Egicoccus sp. AB-alg2: one gene and its partners. The protein of the gene in region 1 interacts with the protein of each later gene in a pairwise test. Links are inferred from orthologs where the notes say so. Each region holds a gene or a part of one and is shown in the gene's direction. Other genes may lie near its edges. The genes, in order: aceE, nth and groL.

Region 1 (10,147 bases):
CGCTTGGTCGGGTCTGCGGCGCAGGGTCGAGGCGGAGGCGCTTGGTCGAGCCTGCGACGCACGGTCGAGGCACTGATGCTCGGTCGAGCCTGCGACGCATCGGTGCGGCGCTGGACCGACCGTGCGTCACTCGGCCGACCTCGTGCGCGATGGATCGGTCACCGCGGTGCGACGTGCCGGGCGGGGCGAGGGTCGGGCCGGCGCTTGGTCGAGCCAGTGACGCTTGGTCGAGGCGGTGGCGCTTGGTCGAGCCGGCGCCGCTTGGTCGAGGCGGTGGCGCTTGGTCGAGCCAGTGACGCATGGGTGCGGCGCTGGGCCGACCGTGCGTCACCCGGCCGACCTCGCGCTCGACAGGCCCCGGTCACCGCGGTGCGGCGAGGCCGGGCGGGTCGAGGGTCGGACCGGCGCTCAGGCCAGGGCGCGGGCCAGCACCTCGGGGGTGACGTTGCCTCCGGACAGCAGCACCCCGACCCGCGCGCCCCGCAGGTCCGGGAAGCGTCCGGCCAGCAGGGCGCCCAGGGCGCTGGCGCCGGACGGCTCGACGACCTGCTTCATGCGGGTGGCCAGCAGCCGCATGGCCGCGAGCGCCTCGTCGTCGTCGACCCCCTCGACCCGGTCGACGTGCGCGCGGAGGAGCGCGAGGTTGCGGACGCCGACCTCGGGGGTCTGCTGGCCGTCGAGGAGGGTGCGCCCGACGGGGACCTGGACGACCTCGCCGCGCTGCATGGCGTCCCGGGCGGCGCGACGGCCCGCAGGTTCCACGCCGAGCACCGTCGCCTCGGGCCGCACGGCGCGCATGGACACGGCGCTGCCGGCGAGTAGCCCACCACCACCGATCGGCACGACCAGCGCGTCGAGGTCGGGCACGTCCTCCAGCAGTTCGAGGGCGGCCGTGCCCTGCCCGGCGATGACGTCGGGATGGTCGTAGGGCGGGACGACGGTGGCGCCGCGTTCGGTGGCGATGGCCTCGCCGATGGCGCGCCGGTCCTCGGTGTAGCGGTCGTAGGTGACGACCTCGGCGCCGTAGTCGCGAGTGGCGGCCACCTTGACGGGCGGGGCGTCCAGCGGCATGACGATCGTGGCCGGCACCGCCAGCAGGCGGGCGGCCAGCGCCACCGCCTGGGCGTGGTTGCCCGACGAGAACGCGACCACGCCGCGGGCGCGCTCGTGCGGGTCGAGGGCGGCGAGCGCGTTGTACGCGCCGCGGAACTTGAACGCGCCGATGCGCTGTAGGTGCTCGGCCTTGCAGAACACCGTGGCGCCCGTGGCCGCGTCCAGCGTCCGAGAGGTCAGCACCGGCGTCCGGTGGGCCACGCCGGCCAGCCGCTCGGCCGCCCGCCGCACGTCCTCGAACACGACGGGCAGGGCGTCGGTGGCCGTGCTCACGACAGGAAGGCGAGCTCGTCGCGGATCTGGTCGGCGACCGTCCGGTTGGTCGCGTTCTGGACGGTGCGCAGGCGGTGGCGGCGCTCGTGTTCCTCGCCGGCCCGTACCCACTCCATCGCCTCGGCCCGCAGTTGGCGGTCGGCGAACTCGACCACGTCCGGCCGCTCGACGTAGCGGGCGAGGTCGCGCAGGTCGCCCAGGGTGCGCAGCCGCTCCTCCGGGTCCGTGTCGGTCGCGTAGGCGTCGATCAGCATCGTCGGCGCATCCGGGTCCTCGGCGAGGCAGAGGTTGGCCGCGTGCATGGCGAGGTTGAGCTGTCGCTCCACGTGGGCGGCGCGCACGAACGTCGCGAGCCGTGCCGCGCGATCCGGGCCCGCCTCCTCCCGCTCGAGCAGCGTGAGTTCCTTGGTCAGGTCACGTGCGCGTTGGTCGGGTGCGACCGGTTTGTACTGCGTGTTGACCATGACCGACCTCCCGCCGGGGACGTGCCCCACGTCCGTGTCGTCCGCTTCTTCCGACGAGCCTAGCCCCGTCGGGGCGGGACGACGCCCAGGGCCAGCCGTCGGCAGGCGGCCACGTAGCCGTCGCCGACCAGCGACAACAGGGCATCACCGACTGGGCCGGCCAGCCGCAGGGCGAGGGTGTCGGGGCGGGCGAACGCCACCAGCCGGAAGCGGACGTCGCCGTCCACCTCGTGGCGCACCTCGAAGCCGGCCTCGCCCGCCTCCACGTGTCCCGGCAGGCTGCCGTAGACGAAGCCGCGGCGGTCGGACTCGTCGGTGACGGCGATGACCCGGCACGGCACCGTGACGCCGTACCCGGCCGGCCCGAGCGTCAGCAGCACGTCCTGCCCCGGCACGACCCGCGGACCGACAGTGTCGACGTGCAGGCCGGTCCGACGGTGCAGGTCCCAGGTCAGCAGCCCTTCGCCGGCACGTTCGAACGCGGCCCGTCCACGCCCAACCCGCACGTCACGATGCAGGTGGCGGTAGCCGTCCGGCAGGCGTCCGCCGGTCGCGCCCACGTCCGGGTAGTTGAACGTCGCCGATCCCAGCCGCCGCAGCCAGCCCTGACGTCGGCGCGGGGTCGTGAGACGCACGGTGGCTCAGCCCGTCGGATCGCACATCGCGCGGGTGTCGTCGCGCAGACGCTCCGCCGCCGCGACCACCTCGGGATCCTGCAGCACGCTGCGGTCCCCGGCCCGGACGGCCTCTGCGGCGTCGGCGAGTCGGCGGGCGTCGCCGCGCAGGTCCTCCGGCGCCTGCGCGAGCGCCTCCTGGGCGGCGTCGGCGGCGGTCTCGTAGTTGCCGCCCTCCAGGGCGTTGGCGGCGCGCGCCACGCTGAGGCAGAAGCGGCCCCGCTCGGTCAGGTCCTGGGCCCCGGACCGGACGTCGTCGACGCGTTCCTGCAGACTCGAACAGGCCCCGCTCATGACGAGCAGGGCCAGCAGGGTGGCTGAAAGACGACGCCGCAACACACCCGGACTCTATCGAGGTGAACCGGCCAGGTTCACGACCGTTGGTGACCGTGCGGAGGTGGTCGCCACCGCGGGCAGGACGTCGTCGGACGGCCCGGAGGCGGGCCGGGCAGGGCAGGACGTGGCCCGAGCCATTACCGTGTTGACAGCAGCGTCGGGTCCGCCCGCCGGCAGGTGTGCCTGTCGCCTCCCAGTCCGACGGTCCGGTCCGACACCGACGGGCCGGCCCCCGACGCCGGTTCGTCCCCGACCCTCTTTCGCGGGAGCCCACGTCGTGTCCGAGATGCGAGAGCAACAGCAGTTCGCCTCCAGCCCGATCATCACCGACGGCCTGCCGGCCCAGTACCCCGACATCGACGAGACCGAGACGACGGAGTGGCTCGAGTCCTTCGACGCCGTCGTGGAGGCCTCCGGCAAGGCCCGGGGCCGCTTCCTGCTGCTGAAGATCCTCGAGCGGGCCCGGCAGCGCAACATAGGCGTCCCGTCGCTCACGACGACCGACTACCTCAACACCATCCCGCCGGAGCGCGAGCCGCGGTTCCCCGGCGACGAGGCCATCGAGCGGCGCATCCGCCACCACATCCGCTGGAACGCGGCCGTGATGGTGCACCGCACCAACGTGGAGCGCGGCACCGGCGGGCACATCGGCTCGTACGCGTCGGCGGCGTCGCTCTACGAGGTCGGGTTCAACCACTTCTTCCGTGGCAAGGACGCCCCGGGCGGTGGCGACCAGGTCTTCTTCCAGGGGCACGCCTCGCCCGGGATCTATGCGCGTGCCTACCTCGAGGGGCGCATGGACGAGTCGCGCCTCGACCGCTTCCGGCAGGAGGTCGAGCCGGGCGGGCTGTCGAGCTATCCCCACCCGCGGCTGATGCCGGACTTCTGGGAGTTCCCGACCGTCTCGATGGGGCTCGGCCCCCTGAACGCGATCTACCAGGCCCGCTTCAACCGCTACCTGCACGACCGGGGGTTCAAGGACACCTCCGACCAGCGCGTGTGGTTCTTCGGTGGCGACGGCGAGACCGCCGAGCCCGAGACCCTGGGCGCCCTGGCGGTCGCCAGCCGTGAGGGCCTGGACAACCTCACGTTCGTCATCAACTGCAACCTGCAGCAGCTCGACGGGCCGGTGCGCGGCAACGGCAAGATCATCCAGGAGCTCGAAGGCGTCTTCCGCGGCGCCGGCTGGAACGTCATCAAGGTCGTGTGGGGCCGCGACTGGGACGAACTGCTCGCCCGCGACGTCGACGGCGTGCTCGTCAACCGGATGAACGAGGTCCCGGACGGGCAGTTCCAGACCTACACCGCCAAGCCCGGCGACTTCATCCGCGAGGACTTCTTCGGCAAGGACGCCCGGCTGCGCAAGCTCGTCGAGCACCTCTCCGACGACCAGCTGACCAAGCTCTCGCGGGGCGGGCACGACTACCGCAAGGTGTACGCCGCCTTCAAGGCCGCGACGGAGACCAACGGCGCCCCGACCGTCATCCTGGCCCAGACCATCAAGGGCTGGACGCTCGGGCCGGACTTCGAGGCCCGCAACGCCGTGCACCAGATGAAGAAGCTGTCGTCGGACGCGCTGAAGTCGTTCCGCGACCGGCTCGGCCTCGACGTCTCCGACGAGGAACTCGAGGGCGACCTGCCCCCGTACTCGCACCCCGGCGAGGACTCCGAGGAGGTGCAGTACCTCAAGGAGCGGCGCCAGGCGCTCGGCGGGTTCGTGCCGGAGCGGCGGGTCGCCTTCCAGGTGCCCGAGCTGCCGTCGTCGGACCTCTACGGCTCGCTGAAGAAGGGCTCGGGCAAGCAGGAGGTCGCCACCACGATGGCGCTCGTGCGCCTGTTCAAGGACCTGCTGCGCGACAAGCAGTGGGGCAAGCGCATCGTGCCGATCATCCCGGACGAGGCGCGCACCTTCGGCATGGACTCGTGGTTCCCGACCGCCAAGATCTACGACCGGCTCGGCCAGACCTACGAGCCGGTCGACCGGGACCTGCTGCTGACCTACAAGCAGGCCAAGGACGGCCAGATCATCCACGAGGGGATCACCGAGGCCGGTTCGGTCGGCACCTTCCACGCCGCCGGGAGCAGCTACGCCACCCACGGCGAGCCGATGATCCCGCTGTACATCTTCTACTCGATGTTCGGCTTCCAGCGCACTGCGGACTCGATCTGGTCGGCGGCCGACCAGCGTTCGCGCGGGTTCCTGATCGGGGCGACCGCCGGCGGCACCACCCTCAACGGCGAGGGCCTGCAGCACCAGGACCGCCACTCGTTGCTGATGGCGCAGTCCAACCCGGCGGTGGAGGCCTACGACCCCTCGTTCGCCTACGAGATCGCGGTGCTGGTCGAGGACGGCCTGCGGCGGATGTACTCGGCCGAGGCGCACGGTGGCGACGGCACGCCGGGCGAGGACGTCATCTACTACCTGACCGTCTACAACGAGCCGGTCGTCCAGCCCGCCATGCCCGACCACGTCGACGACCAGCAGATCATCGACGGGCTGTACCGCTTCAAGGCCGGCGAGAAGGGCGAGCACACCGCCCACGTCTTCGCCTCCGGCACGATCATGCACGAGGCGCTGAAGGCGCAGGACCTGCTCGCCGAGGACTGGGACGTGCGCACCGACGTGTGGTCGGCGCCGGGCTGGAACCGGCTGCTTCGCGACGGCGCCGCGGTCGAGTCCTGGAACCGCACCAACCCCGAGGCCGAGCCGCGCGTGCCGCTGGTCACCCGCATCCTCGAGGAGACCGAGGGTCCCTACGTCGCGGTCTCGGACTGGATGCGCGCCACGCCGTTCCAGATCGCGGACTGGATCCCGGGTCCTTTCGCCGCACTGGGCACCGACGGGTTCGGACGCTCCGACACCCGCGACGCCCTGCGCAAGTTCCACCGCGTGGACGCCCACTCGATCGCCTACTGCGTGCTGGCGGAGCTGGTGAAGGTGGGCAAGCTGGACGCGGCGGTGCTGACCAAGGCGATCGAGCAGTACGAGCTGTCCTTCGACCGGGTCCCGTTCTTCGGTCAGCCGGGCGAGTCGGACGACATCACCCGCTAGCGGGTGCGACGGTGAACCCCGCGCCCGGCACCGCCTAGGCTGGCGGTGCCGGGCCATGCCGGGGGTCACCGGCACGGTGCGCATCCGATCTCCCGGCGTGGAAGGTGGCGTGGTGGGCATGTCGGAGCGAGACCGGATCGCGGCGCTCGAGCGCCAGAACGCGCGCCTGCAGCGCAAGCTCGATGCCCTGCGATCCAGCACGGCACTGCGGGTCGGCGAGACGATCGTCGGCACGGCGCAGCGTGTGCTGCCGACCTCGGTGGTGGACCGCATCCGGGCGCGCCGTCCAGGTGGCGCGGATCCCGCCGCGGGCCCCGCGGGCGCCGCGGTGCCGGCCGGCACGGCGGGCGCACCGGAGCCTTCCACCGCAGCGGTGCCGGCTGCCCGTGGCGTCGCCGAGCTGCCCACCTTCGAGGTGACCGAGCGACCGAGTTTCCCGGCCCCGGGCGAGCAGGCGGTCAGCCGCCGGCGCCCACAGATCACCCCCACCGACCACGGCGACGTCGGCGCCGTGCCGGACGGGCCCATCTTCGTCGGGGGGACCGGGCGGAGCGGCACGTGGGTCATCGGCCGGCTGCTCCACGCCCACCCGGCCTGGGTGACGATCCACACCGAGCTGCGCTACCAGGCGGACGGGCCCGGGATCGTCGACGTCCTCGCCGGCCGGGAGACCCCGGAGGCGTTCGCGGAGCGGGTGAGCGCGACGTTCCTCGACGTCATCGGGCCGTCCGGCAAGCCGAAGGGGCTGCAGGTCGTCGCGGGCGGCGGCGAGGTACGGCGTGCGCTGCAGCGGTTCGTGCAGCGGGCGGAGTCGGACGTCGCCGACGCGCTCGGGCAACTGCTGCTCGAGGTCGTGGAGCCGTTCGTGCGCGGCCGTGAGGGCCTGGGCTGGTCGGAGACCACGCCCGGCAACGTCCGGGTCGCGGATGCGCTGCTGACGGTGCTGCCGAAGGCGAAGCTGATCCACACGATCCGCGATGGCCGCGACGTGGCGGCCTCTGTGGCCAAGATGCCGTGGGGGCCGAACTCGATCGAGCGGGCCCTCGACTGGTGGGCCGGCCGGGTCTGGGCCGGGCACCTCGGCACCGTGGGCGCCGACCAGTCGCGCCTGCTGCGGGTGCGGCTGGAGGAGCTCGTCCACCTCGACCGCGACCGGCAGCTCGAGCGGCTGGTGTCCTTCACCGGCTTCGAGGACGACAAGCCGATGCGGGCCTACTTCGAGAAGCACATCAACGCGACCCGCGGCAACGTCGGCCGGTGGCGCAACCAGGTCGACGCCGCCGAGCGCGACCGGGTCGACCGCCGCTACCGCGACCTGCTGGGTCGTCTCGAGGCGGCCGGGGTCACCCACCTGCCGACCCCGCCGGACGCGGTCGACGAGCTGGCCGCCCCGCAGGGTGTCCCCACGGCCTGACCGATGCCGGGCGCGCCGGCGCGGGCGCACCTAACGTCGGTCCGCGTCGACAGCGACCAAGGAGACCGGCAATGGCGACGACCCGTACCTCGAACGCCGAATGGCGCGGCGACCTGAAGAGCGGCGGCGGTGAGCTGTCCCTGGGCAGCGGCCGCTACACGGGGCCCTACACGTTCGTGTCCCGCTTCGAGTCGGGTGAGGGTGGCACCAACCCCGAGGAACTGCTCGCCGCCGCACACGCGGCCTGCTTCTCCATGGCGCTGTCCAACATGCTGGCGCAGGACGGCACGCCCCCGGACTCGGTCCGCACCGACGCCGTCGTGACGCTGGACACCGTCGACGGCAAGCCCGCGATCACGAAGGTGGAGCTGACCACCGTCGGCAAGGTCCCGGGCCTGGACGCGGACGGCTTCCGTGCCAAGGCCGAGGCCGCCAAGGACGGCTGCCCCGTCAGCAAGCTGTTCGCGGGCGGCTCGGCGGAGATCACCGTCGACGCCCAGTTCGAGGGATAGCCCGCCGCTCGGGCGCACGCGACGGCCGGGCGGGTGCCCGGCCGTCGGTGTGTCTCCCCGGGCCCCTCGTCGGCGGCCGATCGGCGCAGGTGTTGCGCCCTGCGGCCACCGCCGCGGTCCGCCCTGGACAAGCCCGAACTAGCTCACAAGGATGCCCACCGACTCGTCGCCCGAGGGAGACGACGGGTCCGGAGAGGGAGTCCATGACAAGACGCAGGAGGTGGGCCAACGCGGTGCTCGTGCCCGCGCTGGTGCTCACGTTGGGGGCGACACCCGCCCAGGACGGACTGCCGATGCCGCCCGGCGACGCCCACGGCGTCGACTACTGGGGGACGGTGGAGCTGTCGGGCCTGACCTCGATGAACGTGGTGCAGTACGGCAACCGGGACGTGCTGTTCGCCGTCGGCCGCTTCGGGCTGCGCTCGTACGACATCAGCAACCCGAAGGCGCCGCAGGAACTCGGCCGGCTCGAGTCCGACGCCCTGAAGTTGCCCGGCGACGTGGCGGGGACCTTCTGGCAGAGCGAGTCGACCAACTTCGACCAGAAGCGCAAGCTCGCATTCCTGTCTCGTGACCCGCGCGCGTTCAACCAGCCGCAGAACCAGGGCATCGCGGGCGTGTACATCATCGACATCAGGGATCCGGCGGCGCCCGCGCTGATCACCTTCCACGAGGTCCCGGCGGGCCACACGACCACGTGCATCAACGACTGCCAGTACCTGTGGAGCGGTGGGCCGGCGCCTCGCGTCGACCAGCCCGCCGACTGGATCGGTCGTCCGATCTTCGTGACCGACGTCCGCAACCCGAAGAAGCCGTTCACTCATCCCGACCCGATCGACACCGGGCGCTGGCGGGGACGGACCGACTACAGCCACGACGTGCAGGTCGACAACGAGGGCATCGCCTGGGTGTCGGGCCGCGGCGGCGTGCGTGGCTACCGCACCGAGGGCCGCCACTGGGACCCGGTCCAGGAGCGCTACCGCGTGGCGACCGCCTGGGACCCGATTCCGTACGGCGGTGGCGAGATGGAGGCGCCCTACACAATGTTGGGTGCCATCCACAACAGCGAGCGGCCCGTCGACGGCCCGCCGGGACAGCGCAACGGCGTCGGTGTCCGCGACAGCGAGCGGCCGTTCCGCCCCGGGGCGAACGACGGCGCCGACCTGTCGCTCGGCTACGAGGCGGGCGAACTGATCTACGTGACCGACGAGGCGTTCCTGCCCTGCGCGGACGCCGGCAAGTTCTGGATCGCGTCGATCAAGGGCTCCACGGACGGTCAGGCCTGGCGCTCGACCGACGAGAACCCCTACCAGTTGGAGACGGTGGGTGTCTGGTCGCCATACCAGAAGGAAGGTTCGACCGATGCGGGCACCTGCTCGGCCCACTACTTCAAGATGAAGGACGGCATCGTCGCCGGCGCCTGGTACTCGCAGGGCTTCCGGTTCCTCGACGTGACCGACCCCACCGACCCGATCCAGGTGGCGTACTTCCGTCCCGACGGCGGCAGCGGCTTCGTGCCGGTCTGGCACGGCGACGTGATCTACGCCGGCGACAGCAGCCTTGGTATCCACGTGCTCACGCTGGACGCGGACGCCGCGACGGCGTCGGCCGCACGAGCCGAGGTGCTGGCGCCGAAGATGAACGCGCGTCAGGCGGCGCTGGCCCGCGAGTGGGCGGCCAGCATGCGGCCGGACCCGGCCTACGGCTGGTCCTGTCCGATCCCAGCCGCCTGATCGGTCGGCGTCCCGACGAGCACGGTGAGCAGCCGGTCACCCACCGGGTGACCGGCTGCCGCCGTCCCGGCCGCCGTTCCGGCGGCGCCGCCCGCCGCGGTCCCGGCCGCCGTTCCGGCGGCGCCGCCCGCCGCGGTTCCGGCCGCGGTGCCGGCCGGCGCCCGCAGCGCCCCGCGGCCGTACCGCTCCAGCAGCATCGCCGGGATCCGCGGGGCCGGCCGGGCCAGGGCGGCCAGCACGGCCGCTCCGGACGGCGTGGTCAGTTCCACCTCGCGGTCGTCGCCGCGGACCGGGAACCCCTGCAGCAGCGGCAGGACCACCGGTGGCGGCACCGGGAAGCGGCCGTGCGCGATGTCGATCACGCCGCCGCCCAGCGCCACCAAGGACGTCGTGACGTCCTCCACGTCCAGCTCCTCCAGGGCGGTCACGCCGGCGAGGATGCGGGCGACGGCGCGCGGCCGGCCGAGCTCGTGCAGGTGCACGTCGTCCACCGGGACGCCGTGCACGGCGGCCTCGGCATGGACCAGGGCGTCGACGAGGTCGTGGGCACGCTCGTCGGCGCGGGGCGGCAGCTTC
Region 2 (9,577 bases), on another replicon or contig:
ACGGCCGTCTACCTCGAGGAGTACGCGCCGGACAACCGGTTCACCCGCTTCATCGACGTCAACATCCGCAACCTCGCGGGCGTGCCGTCGGTCGTCTACGGGTTGCTCGGCCTCGCGGTGTTCGTCCGGTTGCTCGGCCCGTCGACGGCCACCACCGACTCGCTGCTCAACATGACCGGCGGTCGCAGCGCCGTCAGCGCTGGTCTGACCATCGCGATCCTGGTGCTGCCGATCGTGATCATCACGGCGGCCGAGTCCATCCGCGCCGTCCCGAACACCCTGCGTGAGGGCGGGTACGGCATCGGCGGCACCAAGTGGCAGGTCACCAGCCGCCTCGTGCTCCCGTCGGCGATGCCCGGCATCCTCACGGGCACGATCCTCTCCCTCTCCCGGGCGATCGGTGAGACCGCCCCGCTGATCGTGGTCGGCGTGACCACCGGCTTCCTCGTCTCGCAGGGCGGCTTCCTCGAGCGCCTCTACGGTCCCTACACGGCGTTGCCCGCCCAGATCTACACGCTGGCGCGGCAACCCCAGGCCGCGTTCCGCAACGAACTGTCGGCAGCGGCCATCGTGGTCCTGCTCCTGGTGACGTTGACGGCGAACGCGGTGGCGATCGTGCTGCGCAACCGCTACGACAAGGGGCGGGCACGATGACGCCGACCGAGGGAGCGAGCGTGAGCGACCCGATCCGCCGACAGGACCTGCCACCCATCCACGAACCGCAGGCCCCGGTCCGGGTGGCGTTCCAGCAGTGGCTCGACGAGATCGACGACGAACTGATCGGGGGTGCGCTGCTGGTGGCCGAAGCGCTGCCACGCTCGGCGCGCGCCTTCCTCGGCCGGGACCTGACCGTCGTGGACGAGGTCCGTGCGATGGCCTCGGACGTCAACGACCGCTGCCGCCGGGTCGAGGAGCAGGGGTTCCTGCTCCTCGCCCGCGAGTCGCCCGTGGCCGGTGACCTGCGCCGCCTGGTGGGCATCCTCCGCCTCGTGACGGCCGTCGAACGCTCCGCCGCGCTCTTGCGCCACGTGGGCGAGGCCGTCGAACGGGTCGACGCACCGATGCTGCCGGCGGAGATCCGTACCACCATCGAGGAGCTGGCTGCCTACACGGCCGAGGTCTTCCGGCGCGGTGTGGACGCCTGGCGACAGCGCGACGGGCTCGCCGTGCACGAGGTGGACCGGCTGGACGAGTCCGTCGACCGCCTCCAGGAGCACCTGCTCGACGCCTCGCAGCGGCAGGTCGACGGGGCGGCCGAGCTGCTGGTGCTCGGACTGCTGGCGCGCTACTACGAGCGCATCGCGGACCACGGGGTGTCGTTCGCCCAGCACGCGACCTTCGCGGTCACGGGTGAGCGCGTCGACGTCGGGCGATGAGCCGGACCGGGGAGGGCAGCGACGTGGGGGCGTCAGCCCGCATCGAACGACGACAGCTCGATGGTCTGTCCCGTGACGGCGAAGACGGCCTGCTCGGCCACGTCGACGCCGTGGTCGGCGTAGCGCTCGAGCTGCCGGACGAGCTGGATCATGTGCGTCGCCCACTGCAACCGGTGCTCGTCCTCGGCGGCCAGGCGCACCAGCCGGTGGAAGATGCCGAGGTACAGCCGGTCGACGTCGTCGTCCAGGCGGGAGCAGGCCTTCGCGGCGTCGACGTCGCGGTGCACGAATGCCTGCAGGGAGCCCCGCGCGACCTCGCGGGCCCGTGCCCCCATCTCCAGCAGCTGCCCGGTCAGCGCCGCGTCCGCCGGCAGGTCGCTGACTCGCTCGACGGTGCGTGCCACACCGACCGCGTAGTCACCCATCCGCTCGACGTGCAGGCTCACGTGGATCAGCGCGGTCAGCAGCCGCAGGTCACCCGCGACCGGGCCGTGCAGGGCGACCGCGGCCAGCACGCCGTGCTGGACCTGCTCGTAGCCACGGTCGACCTCGGCGTCGGCCTCGGCCACGCGCCGGGCGGCCTGGAGGTCGCCGAGCTCGAACGCCTGCAGCGCCTCGCCCAGCATCGCATCCGCCCGCTCGGCCATGGCGACCACGCGCGTCAGCAGCTGGTCGAGCTGGTGTTGGAGATCGTTTCTCACGCGGCACCCCCTGCCGCGGCAGCGTAACCCCACCGTCAGCCCCACCCACACGCACGAGGACGGAACCGAGACATGCCGAAGCTGCTGCTCGTCGAGGACGAGAAGTCGATCGCCGAGGGCCTGGCCATCACGCTGGAGGCCGAGGGCTTCCAGGTCGCGTGGGTGAAGGACGGCCTCGACGCGATCCCCGCCTGGGAGCGGGTCCGCCCCGATCTGGTCGTGCTCGACCTGATGTTGCCCGGGATGTCGGGCACGGAGATCTGCCGGACCATCCGCGCCCGCTCGGACGTCCCGATCATCATGCTCACCGCCCGCGAGGCCGAGGTCGACCGCGTCGTCGGCCTCGAGCTGGGCGCCGACGACTACGTCACCAAGCCGTTCTCGACCCGCGAGCTGGTCGCGCGGATCAAGGCGGTCCTGCGCCGGGCGCCACTGCAGGACCTCGCCGGTGACGTGGCACCGGTCGAGGCTTCCGGTGTGCGGGTCGACCGCGTCCGTCACGAGGTCAGGGTCGATGGGGAGCTGGTCGATCTTCCGCCGAAGGAGTTCGAGCTGCTTGCCTACCTCGTCGAGCACGCGGGACGGGTACTGACCCGCGGCCAGCTCATCGACGAGATCTGGGGGAGCGACTACGTGGGTGACACCAAGACGCTCGACGTGCACATCCGGCGTCTGCGGACCCGGATCGAGAAGGAGCCCGAGACCCCCTCGCGCATCCAGACCGTACGAGGCGTCGGATACCGCTTCGCCGACTCGTGAGCGCGCGCCCGCTGCTGGCCGCACTCGGGCTCGGGCTCGCGGCCTACGCGTTCGCGCGGGTCGCGCCCGGCGGTCTCGGCCTCGCGCTGACGCTCGCCCTGGCCGTCGTGGTCGGTGTGATCGTGGACGCCGCGGAGTCCCGCAAGGTCAGCCGCCTGGCGGAGCGCGTGAACGCGTGGATGAGCGCGGCCGAGCACCGGCCGGTGCAGGTCGGCGGCAGCCACGCCTGGCGGCAGCTGGGCATCGTGCTGAACGCGCTCGGCGCCGCGTACCAGCGGCGCGGCGAGCGGATCGCCCGCGAGCGGCCCTGGCGCCGCGAGCTGGTGGACTCGCTGGTCCAGCCCTCGCTGCTGTTCTCCGGCGAGGGACGCCTGCTGGCCGCCAACGACACCGCCCGCGAGCTGCTCGGCATCCCGGTCGACGCCGGTGACATCACGGTCGTGCAGGCCGTCGGCAGCGCCGCGCTGGCCGGCGCCGTGCGCGAGGCGCGGTCGTCCCGGGTGCCGATCACGGTCGACGCCGAACACGGCGAGCACGAGCTGCGCTCCGTGGTGTCGTTGGTGGGCGACGAGACGCTGATGATCATCACCGACCGCACCCGCGAGCGCCGCGTCGAGGAACTGCGCCGCAACTTCGTCGTCAACGCCTCCCACGAGCTCAAGACCCCGGTGACCGGGATCCAGACGCTGGCCGAGGCCCTGCGCGTCACCATCGAGAAGGACCCCGACCGGGTGCCGTCGCTGGTGAAGCAGCTCGGCGACGAGGCCGAACGACTCGCCCGGCTCGTCCACGACCTGCTCGACCTGCGCCGCCTCGAGGAGCGCGGACCGCTCGAGCGCGTGCCCGTCGACCTCGCCGAACTCGTCCGTCAGGTCGTCGTCGGGCAGCTCCCGCGTGCCGAGGAGCGGCAGGTCGAGATCGGCGTCGAGGCACCCGACCGCGCCTACGTCGCCGGCGTGCCGGGCGACCTCGAGGTCATCGTCAAGAACCTGGTCGGCAACGCGGTGCAGTACAACCGGCCCGGCGGGTTCGTCGAGGTGCACCTCGGCTCGTCGGACGGCGCGTACGTGCTGAAGGTGCACGACACGGGCATCGGTATCCCGCAGCAGGACCTCTCGCGCGTCTTCGAGCGCTTCTACCGGGTCGACACGGCCCGCTCGCGCGAGACGGGCGGCACGGGCCTGGGGCTGTCCATCGTCCGGCACGCCGTGGAACGCCACGGTGGGACGGTCCGGGTGGAGAGCCTGCTGGGGGAGGGCACGACCTTCACCGTGACGCTGCCGGTCGAGCCGCGCGACTGAGGTTCGGCGATTGTGCGGGGGGTCAGCCGCGGCGGTCGTCCTTCGCGGGCTTCACGGGCTTGCCCGACCGCTCGGCCTTCGCGGGCCTCTCGGCCTTCGCAGCGCCGTTCCGCCCGCCGGCGTGCGTGGGCCTGCCGGCGTGGTCGGGCCGACCGGCGTGGTCGGGCCGACCGGCGTGGCTGGGCCGACCGGCGTGCTCGGGCCGACCGGCGTGCTCGGGCCGACCGGCGTGCTCGGGCCGACCGCGGCCGGTCGCCTCGCCCGACGCGTCGTGGTCCTCGGGCGACGGTGCCAGGTCGGCCACCGCCGCGCACAGGGCCTCGACACCGGCCGAATCCGCGAGGTCGAAGCTGCCGAGCTCACCGAGGTCGAGCACGCCGCCGTGCGCGGCCGTGCGCACGAAGGCGCCGTGGTTGGGCAGTCCCGCGACGGGCCGGCCACGCGGCGCACACCGGGCCACCTGCGACACCAGGGCGCCACGGCCCTCGCCCGCCGACTCCCTGTCGTCCTCGGCGTGCTCACCGTCCTCGCGCTCGTCGGCGTCCCCGCCGTCGTCGCCGTCCTCGCCGTCGTCGCGGTCCTCGGCGCGATCGGCATCCTCGACGTCCTCGCCTTCCGAGGTCTCGGCGCTGCCGTCCTCGTCGCGACCCTCGACCGCCTCCGCGTCCTCGTCGTGGCCTTCGACGTCACCCTCGTCGAGGGCGGCGTCGTCCGGCTCGTCCGACGGGTCGCCGGCATCGGTGTCACCGAGCACCTGGCGGATCAGCAGCCCGCCCAGCGTGGAACCGTCGGACTCGGTGGCCGAGACCGGCAGGGCCAGGGTGACGGCCAGCACGGTGGCCAGGGCGAAACTGGGTGCGGTCTTGCGCATGGACGTCCCCTCCGCGTCACGGCCCCAACACGACATCGTCGAGGTATCGGCACCGGCGATGTGCGCACTTGAGCCCGACCGTGCGTCCTGCGGTCCGCTACCGGCCACCCGGCCCGGACCTGGCGGCGCACGGCGGTCCGCATCCGGCGGCTACGGTCGCGGCCATGAGCCGCACCGACATCCCCGCCGACCTGACCCGCGACCGTGGCAAGACGCTGCGGGCCCCGGTGATCCTCGACCTGCTCGCGCGGGAACTGCCGGACGCGACCATCGCGCTGGAGTTCTCCAACCGTTGGGAGCTGCTCGTCGCGACCATGCTCTCCGCACAGTCGACCGACGTGAAGGTCAACGAGGTCACCCGGGTGCTGTTCCGCGAACTGCCCGACCCGAAGGCCGTCGCGGAGGCGCCGCTGGCGCGCATCGAGGAACTCGTCGGCGCGCTGGGCCTGTTCCGACAGAAGGCCAAGAACGTCCAGGCGACGGCCCGACTGCTGCTCGAGCACCACGACGGCGAGGTGCCCGGGACGATGGAGGAGCTCCTGGCGCTGCCCGGCGTCGCGCGCAAGACCGCCAACGTCGTGCTGTCCAACGGCTTCGGGACCCACGTCGGCGTCGTCGTGGACACCCACGTCGCCCGCCTCGCCCGCCGGCTGCGCTTCACGCGCGAGGAGGACCCGAAGAAGATCGAGCGGGACCTGATGCGGCTGTTCCCCCGCGAGCGCTGGCTCGACGTCTCCGACCTGCTGATCCACCACGGGCGACGGACCTGCCTCGCCCGGCGCCCCCGGTGCGAGGACTGTGTGATCGAGCCGCTGTGCCCCTCGTCGCAGGAGGCCGGCCTCACCGACAAGCGGTAGGTCCGGGGCCTCAGCGCCGGCTGGCCACCCGTGACCAGGTCAGGGCGGCGCCGGCGGCGACGGCGAGGATCGCCGCGACGACGGCCTGTGGCGTGTGCAGCGGCTCGTCGATCGCGACCGTCGGGGCGATGATCTCCAAACGGTCGGCGCGCAACGTGATGCCGCCGCCGTCGTCGGGATCGGCTCGCAGCAGGACGCCTTCCAGCAGCAGGATGTCGCCGCGGCGCCCGGGGCGGCCGACGCCGTCGATCTGCTCGTGCAGTCCGTCCGGCAGCCAGACGGCCAGGCCGGTGTTGAAGCCGCGGTGCTGGCGATGTGCGCCCATCGGTCCGACCGAGAGCGCGTAGTCGTCGTCGTTGACCTGGACCCAGACACCACCACGCCGCTGGATGAGCTCGCCGACGGCCTCGCCGACGAACGTGACCCGCAGGCCGTCGAACGCCTCGGGGCAGGCGTAGACGTGCTCGGAGGTGATGCGGCCACCTTCGAGCAGCCCCATCCGCGCCGTCTCCAGCGTCTCGTCGTCGGTGCCGCGGCGGCACAGGGCTGGGTCGGCCTCGAGCGCCACGAGCGGCAGGTCCTCGACGATGAACGGCTCGGTGTCGATGAGCGGCTTGGCGCGAAGCAGCAGTTCCGTCCCGCCGAGGACGGCGACCAGCAGCCCGACGGCGACCACGAGGATCCAGCGGGTCGGGCGCCGGCGGGGAGGGGTCGTGACGCCGCGGCTCATGCGGACGCCCTTCCGCGCGCCAGCGAGACGAGGTAGCCCAGCATTGCGAAGACGGCGACGAACTCCAGGCGGCCGAGCCACATCTGCACGAGGTAGACCGCCATGAGGCCCCGCGGCATCCCGGGATCGGTCACGCCGATGGACAGGCCGATGTTGGACGCGGCCGAGACGGACTCGAAGAGGGTCTGGGTGATGTCGTACTCGCCGTAGGCGAGGCCGATCATCGCGCCGACCAGGTACGTGACGACGAACAGCAGCAGGACCGAGGTGGCGGCCCGTGCGGTCTGGTCGCGCAGGATGTGCCGCCGGCCGGCGTGGTACGTGGTCACCACGACGGCGGACTCCGGGTTGAGCAGCTTGCGGACGTCGTGCAGCAGGGTCTTCGCGGCGATCCCGACGCGGAGGGCCTTGATGCCGCCCGCCGTGGAGGACGCCATGCCGCCCACGGCCATGGCGGCCACGATGGCGGCAGGCGCCAGCACGCCCCAGTCGGTGAGGTAGGTGACGTCGGTGTTGACCTGCGCGCCCGCACTGGACACGGCGGACAGGAGCGTGAAGAAGCCCTTGCGCACGAGCGGTTCCAGGCCGTCGTAGACGCCCGAGCGCACGAGGCCGAAGCAGATCACGGCGAAGAGGAACGACGAGGACAGCGCCAGCGTCTTCGTCTCGATGTGGCGCAGGACCTGCCGCCAGTCGGCGTGCCAGAGCGCGAAGTGCAGCCCGAACGACAACGAACCGGCCAGGAGCAGCACCATGACGACGCTCTCCACCGCGAACGAGTGGTAGTACGCCACGGACGCCTGCATGGGCGCGAAGCCGCCGGTGTCGAAGGCGGCGAAGAACAGCAGCAGCGCGTGGTAGATCGCCCGCCCGGGGGTGAAGCCGGCCACCAGCAACGCGACGAACAGCGCGGCCGTGCCCACCACCAGGAAGGTCGCCGCGACCCGGAAGATGAACCGCGCCGTCCGGATGAAGTTGGGCAGGATGCGCTCGTCGCGGGCCTCGGCGACGTACAGGGTGCCGATCCGTCCGCCGCCGGCGGCGAACAGCGAGAGCACGACGATGATGATCCCCTGACCGCCCGCGAAGTGCAGCAGGTGGCGATAGAAGTCCATCGAGAGCGTCGTGTGGTCCAGGTCGCTGATGACGGACAGGCCGGTGGTGGTCAGCGCCGACATGCTCTCGAAGACGGCGGACAGCCAGTCCTCGTAGTGCCCGGACAGGTGGAAGGGCACGGCCGCGAAGACCGCCCCGATCAGCCAGGCCAACGCGACGGTGACCATGCCGTGGGCCCAGGTCAGCTGCTGACGAGTGGCGAGCTTGGCCTCGGTCGCGCCACCGACGATGCCGCACAACGACGCGCCGATGACGAACGCGGTGAGGGTGTTCCACTCGCGTAGGGCGAGGGCGACGACGGCCGCCAGGGCCATGACCAGGCCCAGGCCGAGCAGCACCTTGCCGAGGTAGAACCCGATCAGGCGCAGGTCGTCGGCGCCGGGACGCAGCAGCACGGCTCAGCCCACCAGGAGCAGCGTGACGGCGGCGATCGCCGCAGCACCACCGATCGCCACGAGGAAGATCACCAGCAGCAGGCCGATGCCCTTCGCCGCGCCGCCGGATCGCCTGCGGTCGGCCGTCGGCCTCACCGTCGACCCAGCAGCGTCGAGGTGATCCGCGCCTCCAGCTCCGGGCTGGTCAGCATGACGACCTCGTCGCCCGGCAGCAGCTGTGCGCCGCCGCGCGGGATGACGGTCTCGTCCCCACGGAAGATGGCCACCAGCACGGCCTCGTGCGGCAGGTCGAGCTTCTCGATGGGCCGCGGCTTCGGGGCACCCGGACCGTCGGGGATGCGCAACTCCACGAGGCTGACCCGTCCACCCTTCAGGCTGGTGAGGTGGATGAGCTCGCCGATGGAGAACTCGTTCTCCAACAGTTCGGAGATCAGGCGCGTCGACGACACCGGCTCGATGCCCAGACGGTCGAAGATCTCCACGTTCTTCGGCGTGTTGACGCGGCTGATCGCGCGCTTGACGCCGAACTCGATCTTGGCGAGCTGGCAGGCCACGAGGTTGTCGTCGTCCTCGTGGGTCGTGGCGACGAAGACGTCGGCGCGATCGGTGTGTGCCTGCTCGAGGTAGCGCACGTCGCACGCGTCACCCTCGATCACCAGCACGTCGGTCTCCGCGACCAGCTGTTCGCAGCGGGCGCCGATGCGCTCGACCACGGTCACCTCGTGGCCCTTGTCGACCATGTCCCGGGCGATGTAGCGGCCGATCTTGCCGCCGCCGGCGATCACGACGTACACGTGCTCACTCCACTTCCGTCGTGAGGCCCCGTCCACCCCGCAGCGCCTCCACGCGCCCGCGGTCGAACGGGTCTCGCACCAGTTCCTGGATGCGCCGGTGCGCGGCCGGCTTCATCGCGGCCGTGACGACGTCGTCGCGTTCCAGTCGGTCGCGGCGGTCGGGAATGAAGACCCGGGTGCCCCGGCGGACGGCGGCGATCCGCAGTTGGCCGTCGATCTCGAACTCCTCGACGGTCGTGCCGTGCCCGCGGGTGTCGATCTCCAGTTCGACCACGGACACGTCCGTGTCGGTGAAGGCGACGTGCAGCGGATAGCTCTCGTCACGGAACTCGTTGAGGAACAGCTTCGCGATCAGCCCCGTGCCCGACACGTAGCGGACCCCGAGCTTGCGGTACACGTCTTCGCGTTCCGGGTTGAACAGCCGTGCGATCGTGCGGGGCACGTCGTAGAGGTGGGTCGCGATCTCCACCGCCATGAGGTTCGCGTTGTCGAAACGCGTCACGGCGATCAGCCCGTCGGCGCGCTGGACGCCGGCCTGTTCCAGCACGTCGCGGTCGGTGCAGTCGCCGACCACGGTCTCGCCGTTGAACGCACTGCCGAGCCGGTCGAAGGCCAACGGGTCGACGTCACAGACGACGACGTCCGTGTCGGCGTCCTCGGAGAGGCGGTCGGCGATC
Region 3 (9,700 bases), on another replicon or contig:
GGCCGTCGCCGTACTGGACGCGGAACCGCACGGTGCCGGAGGACCCGTCCGTGCCGTCGGAGGAAGCGCTGTTGTCCAGGTGCACGCGGACGCGGAACGCGCCGGTCGGCTCGTCGTCGACCGTGACGCACTCGCCCTCGAGCGAGGCCGCGGGCTCGACCACCGCGGGAACGGTCGGCTCGCAGCTGGCCGTGAACTCGCCGGAGGCGAGCGTCTGGCCCTTGGCCCGGATTTGCAGGTTCCAGGTCTCACCGTTGGGCACGTAGCCCGTCCACGAGTCCGTCTGCCCGGCCGCGACCTCGGTCGTGTCCAGGACGGTCTCGCCGCCCTCGGTGATGCGCACGACGGTGAAGACGACGGCCCCCGACTCGATGGTGCCGTCGGTGGAGTCGCTGTTGTCGAAGGTGGCGGTCACGCGGGTGTCGTACTGCTGGTCGCCGTCGGCCGTGAGGCACTCGCCCTCGAGCGAGGCCGCCGGTTCGACGACCGCGGGGACAGGTGCGCAGTCGGCGGTGAACTCGCCGGAGGCGAGCGTCTGACCGCTGACGCGGACCTGCAGGCTCCAGGTCTCGCCATTGGGCACGTAACCGGTCCACGACGCGCTGGCGCCCGCGGCGACGGTCTTGGTGTGCAGGATGGTCTCGCCGCCGTCACCGAGACGGACCACCTGGAACTCGACCGAGCCGGCGCCGGCGGTGGTGCCGTCGGTGGAGGCGGTGTTGTCGAGGGTGGCGGTCACGCGGGTGTCGTACTGGTGGTCACCGTCGGCCGTCAGGCACTTGCCCTTCAGCGAAGCCGCGGGTGCGACCTTCGGTGGCGTGCGCACGACGTGGTAGATGCGGATGTGGCTGAACGCGGGCGTGTTGCCGTTGCCGACGGTCCAGCCGATCGTGCCCTGCGTGCCGGTGACCTTGCCGGAGTGGCTGTCACCCGCCTTGATGCAGAACTCGACGCTGATCGGGTCGCCGTTCACGTCGGTGAAGGAGACGGTCGGCCCGGAGTAGGCGATCTTGATCGTGACGCCGTCGATCACCACGGAGCTGGTGTTCGGGCTGATCTCCGGCGCGTCCTGCGGGCAGTTGCCGTCGTAGCCCGGCAGTTCGATGGTCGTGGCCGGGAACGTGGTCGTGGAGGTCGCGGTGAAGGCAGCCGGCTCGTCACCGGCGGTCTCCTCGGCCTCCTCGGTGGCCTCGTCGGCCACGGTGTCGCCGTCCGACAGCTGGCCGTCCGCGTCGGCGTCGCCGTCCGACGTCTCGCCGTCGGTGTGGCCGGCCGACGTCTCGGTCGTCGCGTCGTCGGCCGCGGTGTCGCCGCCGTCGTCGGCGCTGGTCTCCTCGGCTGCGGGTGCCGCGAGCGCCGCGTCGGCGGGTTCGGTCTCGGTCTCGGTCGGTTGGTCGGCCCCCGTCTCTGCGCCGCCCTCGTCCGCGAGGGCCGCCAGCGACGACATGGGCAGGAGGATGCTCAGCACGAGCACCAGGCAGGCGGCGAGACGCAATGTTCGCCGTATCGATCGTCCCCTCATGGGTCCAGAACCTTTGAGCTCGTGCGCCGACCCCGCGGGAGGGGGCCGACGCCTTCGTCGGTCCCGGGTCGGTCTCGCCACTAGCTCGCTCTGGACTCGGGCAGGCTTCGCCCGGGCGACCGTTGCAGTCCAAAGGTCAATGCGCCCCAGACGGTCACGACGTGACCGCTCGCTGCGTGGTTGTTGCAGCGCTGTTGATCTTGCCCTGACCGTCACGCTGGCGAGCGAGTTCTGCGCGTCCGGTTACGGCGAATGGGGCGTTCTCGCCCGTGCAGGCCCCTGGTCGCGCGATGTCTGCCCGTCTCGCGGCCGAACGGCCTCTACGCAGCGTTCACGGCCGGTGACGCAGCGTTGCAGCCGTCGGCGGCTCCGATGTCTGGAGCGCGGTTCGGGTTCAGTCGGTGACGATGGCGCCCTGCTCGCGGAGCGCCGACAGGAGCGCCTCCGGGTCGTGGCCGACCGCGACCGCGATGGTGCGCAGGTCGTCGGCGCGGACGGTGAGGACCCGTCCGTTGTGGTCGCCACGTTGGAGGCGGATGTGCTCGGCGAACCGGGCGACCGCCTGCAGGGCGATCGGGTCGAGCGCCTCGTGGGCGTCGTCGTCGAGCCGTCGCAGGTCGAGGGTCACCCGACCGGAGCCCCGTGCGTCGGCCTCGTGACCTGAAGGCGGCGGAGCATGGGTCGCGCCGTGCGGCTCGGGCAACAGACTGGACAGCGGCACGCCGTAGAAGGCGGCCAGGCCCGCGAGGCGCGAGATCGTGACGGCACGGTCACCGCGTTCGTACGCCCCGACCACGACGGCCTTCCAGTGGCCGGCGCTGCGTTCCTCCACTTCGGCGAGGGACAACCCCTGCTGCCGACGGATGTCGCGAAGCCGCTCACCGACGAGATTGCCCGTGGGTCGGGCCGTCGAGGACACGACCTCGGAGGGGGCGAGGCCGACATCCGCTCCGAGGGCGAGCCGCACGGCGACGTCGACGTCGCCGGCGTCCACGACGGTGTCGCTCACGGGGTCTCCCGGTCGGTGGTCGCTCGAAGTCAAGCCGTTCCGTGGCCGGCATGCGTGAGAACGAGCGGAACGGGTGCCGCCGGTGGCGGAGCCGTACGGTTCCGCCACCAGCGGGGACCTGTCAGCTGCGCCGGTACAGCAGGCCCGCACCGGTCAGCAGGCCGAAGAGCCCGGCCGCGAGGAGGCCGCCCAGTGGCAGACCCGTACGCGGCAGCTGGCCGGCCGCGGTGCGCGTCGGCACGGCGACCGTCGGCGTCGGCCGGCGGTCGACGACCACCGGGAGTGCCGTCTCCGGCTCACGCTCGTCGGGAGCGTCGGTGCCGGGTCGGTTCGTGTCATCGTCCTCGTCGACGACCTCGTCGAGGACCTCGTCGCAGAGCGCGAGGACCTCGTCGACGTCCAGCGTGACCAGGTTGCTGCGGACGTCGTCGACCGTCACCCACACCACGAACGTGGGCAGGTCCAGGTCGTCCGCGCGGGGCCAGGCGAACGGCACGGCCTCGCCGAGCTCGACGTCGGTCGACCAGAACGGAGCGGCGGCGCCGCTGTGGGCGACGTGCAGCTGCGCGGCGGTCGTGTCGAGGTGGCGTCCCTGGGCGGTCACCACGAAGCCGGCGGCACCCTCCGGGCAGACCACGCTCACCTCGAGGTCGACGCCGGCCTCAGGGCCCTCGTCGCCGTCGTCGTCGCCGGGCTGGTCGCCGTCGTCGTCGCCGGGCTGGTCACCGTTGTCGTCGCCGGGCTGGTCGCCGTCGTCGTCGCCGGGCTGGTCGCCGTCGTCGTCGCCGGGCTGGTCGCCGTCGTCGTCGCCGGGCTGGTCGCCGTTGTCGTCGCCGGGCTCGTCGCCCGTCACGTCACAGTCGTCGCGGTACGTGTCGCCGCCGGCCTTCACGTCGACCTGTTCGCCGTCGACCTTCAACCGGACGGTCTGCTTCCCGAAGGCCGTGAAGAACTCGGTCGTCGAGGCGGCAGCGACGGTGCCCTCGCCGGTGATGGCGGTGCCGACCACCTCGTACGTGAAGGTCACCTCGACGTCGTTCGGGTTGCTGACGCGCCAGCGGACCTTGCCGTCGCGCTCCTCGACGTCCTCAGGGCACTCCTGCATGAAGGTCAGGCGCAGCGGCGCGGGCTTCTCGTCGTCACCCGGGTCGTCGCCCTTGTCGTCGCCCTTGTCGTCGCCGTTGTCGTCGCCGTTGTCGTCGCCGTTGTCGTCGCCCTCGTCGTCGCCGGTCCCCTCGCAGTTGCTGATCGTCAGCACGGCGTTGCCGGAGCCCGTGTCGCCGGTGTAGGAGACCGAAGCGTCGATGTCCGCTGCCGAGCTCGCGCCGGGGGTCGAGAAGTGCACCGCGCCGACGTGCTTGGTCGGCTGGTAGGTCGTCCCGTTGAACGTCAACTGCGCGCTGTCCACGGATCCGGCCGTGAAGACCCAGTGGATACCGTCGGGACACGGCAGGTTGTCGCTGCCGTTGCCGGTCCACGCGATGGTGCCGCCGTCGGCGGCGGGCGCGTCCCTCTCCGTGCCGTGGTCGTCCGCGTGTGCTGCCGCTGGTACGAGGGCGGGCGCGAAAGCCGCCATCACCAGCGCCAGCAACGCGACGAGGGAGGCGGCGTGCCTCCGTCGAATGTGCGTCATGCCAGAACCTCTCGAGCGTCGGCGTCGACTCCCGGGGAGCCGACGCGCTGGTCGGTTCCGGGGTCGGTCTCGCCACTCGCTCGCTCTGGACCCGAGGACGGCAGCCGGCGCCCTGTACGCGCCCACTGCCGGCTCCGGCGACCGCTTGTTGGTCCAGAGGTCCCTGCGTCCCCGTACGGTCACCGCGGTTCGGTGTCCGACGCCGCGTTCTCCCATGGATTAGGCGGCGTACCGAGCACTCAAGCGGCTCGCGGCCATGCGGCCGATTGCGAATGTCCCTGACGTTCGGCCGTCTTGGCGGCCGGGTCGGCCAGAGCGGGTAGCCCCTTCGGAGGGCTTGCGACCTAGTCCGATAACGCCTCGTAATCGATCGATCACGGAGCGCTCTGGCTGCGCGAGCTGTCGCCGAACGGGCGGCCGACCGGCGCATGCCTCGCGGGCGGTCGGAGCACGGTCGAGGTGGGCCGGGCCGGCGGAGCGGGGGTTGAGTCCCCGCCCCTCAACGTCGCGGTCGGTGCGCCGGGCAGCTCTTGCACTCCTCGAGGGCGAGTGCTAGCGTCCGCGCTGGCACTCGGAATCCGGGAGTGCCAGCGCACCTGACGCGCTGGTGTTCGGGACCGGCCCCTCGGGCCACCGAACCCGGATCCGGGACCCGCGCTGTTCCAGCGCGCCCACATTTCCGTCCGTCACGGGGTCGCGACTCGCGTCACCCCGCCGAAGACAGACCTAGGGAGGGCACATTGGCCACCGCCACCGAGGTCAAGATCAAGCCTCTCGATGACCGGGTCATCGTCACCATCGACGAGAACGAGCAGACCACTGCCAGTGGTCTGGTGATCCCGGACACCGCGAAGGAGAAGCCGCAGCAGGGCACCGTCGTCGCCGTGGGCCCGGGCAAGCGCTCGGAGACCACCGGCGAGGTCATCCCGCTGGACGTCGCCGCGGGCGACACCGTGCTGTTCAGCAAGTACGGCGGCACCGAGGTCAAGGTCGAGGGCCAGGAGTACCTGATCCTGTCGGCCCGCGACATCCTCGCCGTCGTCGGCTGACAAGCCCCGACCGGACCCGACACACCACCTTTTTAGGAGGACACCGCATGGCGAAGATCCTCAGCTTCAGCGAGGACGCGCGCCGGCGCCTGGAGAAGGGCGTCAACAAGCTCGCGGATGCCGTCAAGGTGACGCTGGGCCCCAAGGGCCGCAACGTCGTCATCGACAAGAAGTGGGGCGCTCCCACGATCACGAAGGACGGCGTGACCGTCGCTCGTGAGGTCGAGCTCGAGGACGCCTACGAGAACATGGGCGCCCAGCTGGCCAAGGAAGTCGCGACCAAGACCAACGACGTCGCGGGTGACGGCACCACCACCGCCACCGTGCTCGCCCAGGCCATCGTGAAGGAAGGTCTGCGCAACGTCGCCGCCGGCGCCAACCCGATGCAGCTCAAGCGCGGCATCGACAAGGCCGTCGAGCGCGTCGTCGAGGAGATCGCGAACCAGGCTCGCGAGATCGAGACCCAGGACGAGATCGCCCAGGTCGCGGCCATCTCGGCCAACAACGAGCCGACCATCGGCCGCATCCTGGCCGACGCCATGGACAAGGTCGGCAAGGACGGTGTGATCACCGTCGAGGAGTCGCAGACCTTCGGCATGGAACTCGACTTCGTCGAGGGCATGCAGTTCGACAAGGGCTACATCTCGCCCTACATGGTCACCGACCCCGAGCGCATGGAGGTCGTGTTCGAGGACCCCTACATCCTCATCGCGAACTCCAAGATCTCGGCCGTGCAGGACCTGCTCCCGGTGCTGGAGAAGGTCATGCAGGGTGGCCGTCCGCTGGTCATCATCGCCGAGGACCTCGAGGGCGAGGCCCTGGCGACGCTGGTCGTCAACAAGATCCGCGGCACCTTCCAGTCGGCCGCCGTCAAGGCGCCGGGCTTCGGTGAGCGCCGCAAGGCCATGCTGCAGGACATCGCGATCCTGACCGGCGGCCAGGTCATCTCCGAGGAGGTGGGTCTCAAGCTCGAGAACACCACCGTCGACCTGCTCGGCCGTGCCCGCAAGGTGGTCATCACCAAGGACGAGACCACCATCGTCGAGGGCGCCGGTTCGCAGGACGACATCACCGGCCGGATCAACCAGATCAAGGCCGAGATCGAGAAGACCGACTCCGACTGGGACCGCGAGAAGCTCCAGGAGCGCCTCGCGAAGCTCTCCGGCGGCGTCGCGGTCGTGAAGGTCGGCGCTGCGACCGAGACCGAGCTCAAGGAGGTCAAGCACCGCATCGAGGACGCTCTGTCCGCGACGCGTGCGGCCGTCGAGGAGGGCATCGTCGCCGGCGGTGGCACCGCGCTGCTGCAGGCCGAGGCCGGTCTCGACAAGCTCGAGCTCGACAGCGACGAGGCCACGGGTGCCCGCATCATCCGCCAGGCCCTGTCCGCCCCGCTGTACTGGATCGCGTCGAACGCGGGCCTCGAGGGCTCCGTCGTCGTCGAGAAGGTCCGCGGCATGGAGCCCGGCTCGGGCCTCAACGCCCTCACCGGCGAGTACGAGGACCTGGTCAAGGCCGGCGTCATCGACCCGGCCAAGGTCACCCGTTCGGCGCTGCAGAACGCCGCGTCGATCGCCGGTCTGCTCCTCACCACCGAGGCGCTCGTGGCCGACAAGCCCGAGCCCAAGGACGAGGCGGCCGCCGGTGGCCACGACCACGGCATGGGCGGCATGGACTTCTGATCCACGCCCCCGCGGCGAGCACGTCGCACCGGGAAGGCCCCGCCACACGGCGGGGCCTTTCCCGTGGCGGCAGCGCCCGTCGGTCGACCGCGGGTATCCTCCGCGACGCGCGTGGCAGCCACCGCGGTCCTCGATGCCCGTCGCACCCCGTTCTCCCGCCCGGGGTGACGACGGTCGCGAACGGAACCGCTGTGATGCCCTTCGCGCGTGCCACGCAGCGGGGGATCGTGTACCGGTGGATGAACGCAGTGTGCGCGGCGCCGGCGAGTCGTCGGCCGCGCTGATCGATCGGGCCGACGCCGAGCCGTCGGCCCCCGAGCCGTCGGGCCATGGCGCCGCGTGGACGGCCACGCTCGTACGCGCCGCGGTGCTGCCGCTGCTGACGACCCTGCCGCTGCTCGGTATCGCCTTCCGGGCCGACAAGCGGTTCAACATCTATGCCTTCGGGGGCGAGTACCACGGTCGGCCCTGGGGGCTGCTCGTCGACACGGCGCGTGGCGTGCCGACCTACCTCAACAACCACGGCAACTTCCGGCCGCTGGGACGGATTCTCGAGCGCAGCCAGGACCTGCTCACCTTCGAGCTGAGTTTTCTGCTCGCCCTGCCCGCGAACGTCACGTCGCGACTGCTCGGTTCGGTGTCGATGGTCGCGCTGGTCGTGCTGAGCACGCTGCTGGCCGCCGCCGTCGCCTCGCGAACGCCGTTGCGGGCCGCACCCCCGTCGGCCGTCGCCCACCTCGTCCCGCTCGCCGCCGCCGGCCTGTTGATCGCCGCCGGTTCGCAGTCGACCGTGGTGCTGTTCACGGACATGTACTTCTCCACGGCGGCCGTGGTCGTCGGCGTCGCGCTCGTCGCCGTGCGGCACGGCCCCTTCGAACGGCGGCGGCTCGGGACCGGCGCCGTCGTCGGCGCGTTCCTGCTCGGTGCAGCGATGGCGTCGTTCAACGAGCTGGCCTACCTCGTCGCGCCGGTGGCCGTGCTGGCCGTGGCCGGCCGCGGGCTGCTGACGCTGCGTCTGTCCGTCCGCGACCTCGTCGCCAGCGCCGCGGGTCGGCAGCTGGGCGCCGGCATGGCCGGTTTCCTGGCCGTGTTCGTGCCGCTGCGCCTGTACATCGCCCAGCGCTGCAGCGTCACGACGTGCTACGCGCAGTCGGAGGTCCACCTCAGCAGCGACGTCCCCGGCGTGCTGGTCAACCGCCTCGGTTCCTGGCTGCCGTGGTCGGCCTGGGACGTGGCCGTCGGACGCACCCCCGGGAACTGGTTCCTCACCAGCCGGGCCGCCGACCTGCTGGTGTGGGCCGTCATCGTCGCGCTCGCGGTCGTCATGGCACGCCGGGCGAGCGCGGCGCCGGTCGTCGGCGGTCGGGCACTGCTGGCGGTCGCGGCGACCGGCGCCGTGACGACGCTGTCCGCGGCGTTGCTCACCGCCCTCAGCCGCGAGGTGCAGCAGCGGGCACTCGACGGCTGGCCGCTCGGCCACGGCTGGCGCGAGTCCAACCTGCTGCTCGCGGGCGTGGCCATGGTGTTGGTCGCCGGGCTGCTCGCCCTGGCCGGCCGGGATCGCGGGCCTCGCCGCCGCGCTGTCGTCGCCGCCGGCACGGCCGTGCTTACGGTGGTCTGTCTCGTCACGGTGTCTGCCAACCAGACCTTCGCCCGTGCCGAGCGCACGTCCGCGGAGCCGCCGTTGCACGACCGCATCGCGCTGGAGATGCTCGCCTTCGTGCCCACGCCCGAGGGTGACGCGCGTCGGTGCGCCCTGCTCGAGGAGTTCTTCGAGGTCAACGGCAACGAACGCCACCACCAGCGGCTTCGTCATGCCGTCCGCAACGGTGCCCAGGCACAGTGGGGCCGTCCCTTCTGCGAGGCGGACGCATGAGCCCGGATCCTCGTCAGCGACCGACGCTCAGCGTCGTCAGCCCCGTCCACGACGAGGGCGACGGCGTCGCGGCCTTCGCCAAGCAGGTCGCCGCCGTCCTCGACGAGCACGGCATCGACTTCGAGGTACTGCTGGTCGACGACGGCTCGCGGGACGACTCCTGGCAGCACATCACCGACCTCGCCGCACAGGACCCACGGGTCCACGGCCTGCGGCTGTCGCGGAACTTCGGCAAGGAAGCCGCGATGATCGCCGGCCTCGAGTCGGCGACCGGGCAAGCCGTCGTCGTCATGGACGCCGACCTGCAGCACCCACCCGACCTGCTGCCGCAGATGGTCGCCCAGTGGCGTGCGGGCGCCGACGTCGTCGAGGCCGTCAAGCGCACCCGCACCGGCCAATCAGTGCTGCACCAGGTGACGGCCCGCGGCTTCAACCGGCTGTTCTCGCGCGCCACGGGCGTGGACCTGCAGAACGCCTCCGACTTCCGGTTGCTGTCCCGGCCGGCGGTCGACGCGCTTTGCTCCCTGCCGGAGCGGGTGTTGTTCTTCCGCGGCACCAGCACCTGGATCGGGTTCCGGCGGACACGCCTGGAATTCGACGTCGGTGACGTCGGCGAGCGCACGTCGCGGTGGAGCACCCGGTCGCTGCTGCGCCTCGCGCTGGACGGGTTGACCTCCTTCACGGCCGCGCCGCTGCACCTCGTGACCGTGGCGGCCGTCGTCTTCGCGGTCTTCGCCCTCCTGCTCGGCATCCAGACGCTCGTGCGCTGGGCGATGGGTGACACCGTGCCCGGCTTCACGACCCTGCTGCTGGTCCTGCTCGTGCAGGGCACGTTCGTGCTGATGGGGCTCGGCATCATCGGCAGCTACCTGGCCCGCATCCACGACGAGGTGAAGGGGCGGCCGCGCTACCTCGTCGCCGAGCGCGTGCAC

What was found.
Region 2: the proteins of aceE (region 1) and nth interact in binary tests that used the Escherichia coli proteins (3 or more experiments, as listed by UniProt). The link is inferred for Egicoccus sp. AB-alg2 from one-to-one orthologs.
Region 3: the proteins of aceE (region 1) and groL interact in binary tests that used the Escherichia coli proteins (3 or more experiments, as listed by UniProt). The link is inferred for Egicoccus sp. AB-alg2 from one-to-one orthologs.

The regions. Positions count from the first base shown.
Region 1 is NZ_JBGUAX010000010.1:50,542-60,688, forward strand. The notes cover bases 2,769-6,112. They hold aceE (pyruvate dehydrogenase (acetyl-transferring), homodimeric type), read left to right. Parts: upstream 2,769-3,146; coding sequence 3,147-5,912; downstream 5,913-6,112. Other genes in these bases: ACERM0_RS18980 (hypothetical protein), read right to left, coding at 2,769-2,818; ACERM0_RS18990 (sulfotransferase), read left to right, coding at 5,968-6,112. In the rest of the region: ACERM0_RS18965 (pyridoxal-phosphate dependent enzyme), read right to left, coding at 409-1,386; ACERM0_RS18970 (hypothetical protein), read right to left, coding at 1,383-1,850; ACERM0_RS18975 (DUF1990 family protein), read right to left, coding at 1,910-2,485; more of ACERM0_RS18980, read right to left, coding at 2,492-2,768; more of ACERM0_RS18990, read left to right, coding at 6,113-7,326; ACERM0_RS18995 (OsmC family peroxiredoxin), read left to right, coding at 7,398-7,838; ACERM0_RS19000 (LVIVD repeat-containing protein), read left to right, coding at 8,042-9,571; larC (nickel insertion protein), read right to left, coding at 9,538-10,147. UniProt on the Escherichia coli protein: Component of the pyruvate dehydrogenase (PDH) complex, that catalyzes the overall conversion of pyruvate to acetyl-CoA and CO(2).
Region 2 is NZ_JBGUAX010000003.1:207,713-217,289, forward strand. Bases 4,245-7,018 are described here. They hold nth (endonuclease III), read left to right. Parts: upstream 4,245-5,172; coding sequence 5,173-5,865; downstream 5,866-7,018. Other genes in these bases: ACERM0_RS06235 (hypothetical protein), read right to left, coding at 4,245-5,008; ACERM0_RS06245 (hypothetical protein), read right to left, coding at 5,876-6,595; ACERM0_RS06250 (TrkH family potassium uptake protein), read right to left, coding at 6,592-7,018. In the rest of the region: phosphate ABC transporter permease PstA, read left to right, coding at 1-654; ACERM0_RS06215 (phosphate uptake regulator PhoU), read left to right, coding at 675-1,376; phosphate signaling complex protein PhoU, read right to left, coding at 1,409-2,077; ACERM0_RS06225 (response regulator), read left to right, coding at 2,150-2,836; ACERM0_RS06230 (sensor histidine kinase), read left to right, coding at 2,833-4,137; more of ACERM0_RS06235, read right to left, coding at 4,160-4,244; more of ACERM0_RS06250, read right to left, coding at 7,019-8,106; ACERM0_RS06255 (hypothetical protein), read right to left, coding at 8,110-8,241; ACERM0_RS06260 (TrkA family potassium uptake protein), read right to left, coding at 8,238-8,900; ACERM0_RS06265 (TrkA family potassium uptake protein), read right to left, coding at 8,905-9,577. UniProt on the Escherichia coli protein: DNA repair enzyme that has both DNA N-glycosylase activity and AP-lyase activity. The DNA N-glycosylase activity releases various damaged pyrimidines from DNA by cleaving the N-glycosidic bond, leaving an AP (apurinic/apyrimidinic) site.
Region 3 is NZ_JBGUAX010000003.1:53,765-63,464, forward strand. What follows is about bases 4,680-7,576. They hold groL (chaperonin GroEL), read left to right. Parts: upstream 4,680-5,260; coding sequence 5,261-6,892; downstream 6,893-7,576. Other genes in these bases: groES (co-chaperone GroES), read left to right, coding at 4,905-5,213; ACERM0_RS05610 (hypothetical protein), read left to right, coding at 7,128-7,576. Outside these bases: ACERM0_RS05585 (hypothetical protein), read right to left, coding at 1-1,522; ACERM0_RS05590 (transcriptional regulator), read right to left, coding at 1,917-2,441; ACERM0_RS05595 (hypothetical protein), read right to left, coding at 2,653-4,164; more of ACERM0_RS05610, read left to right, coding at 7,577-8,768; ACERM0_RS05615 (glycosyltransferase family 2 protein), read left to right, coding at 8,765-9,700.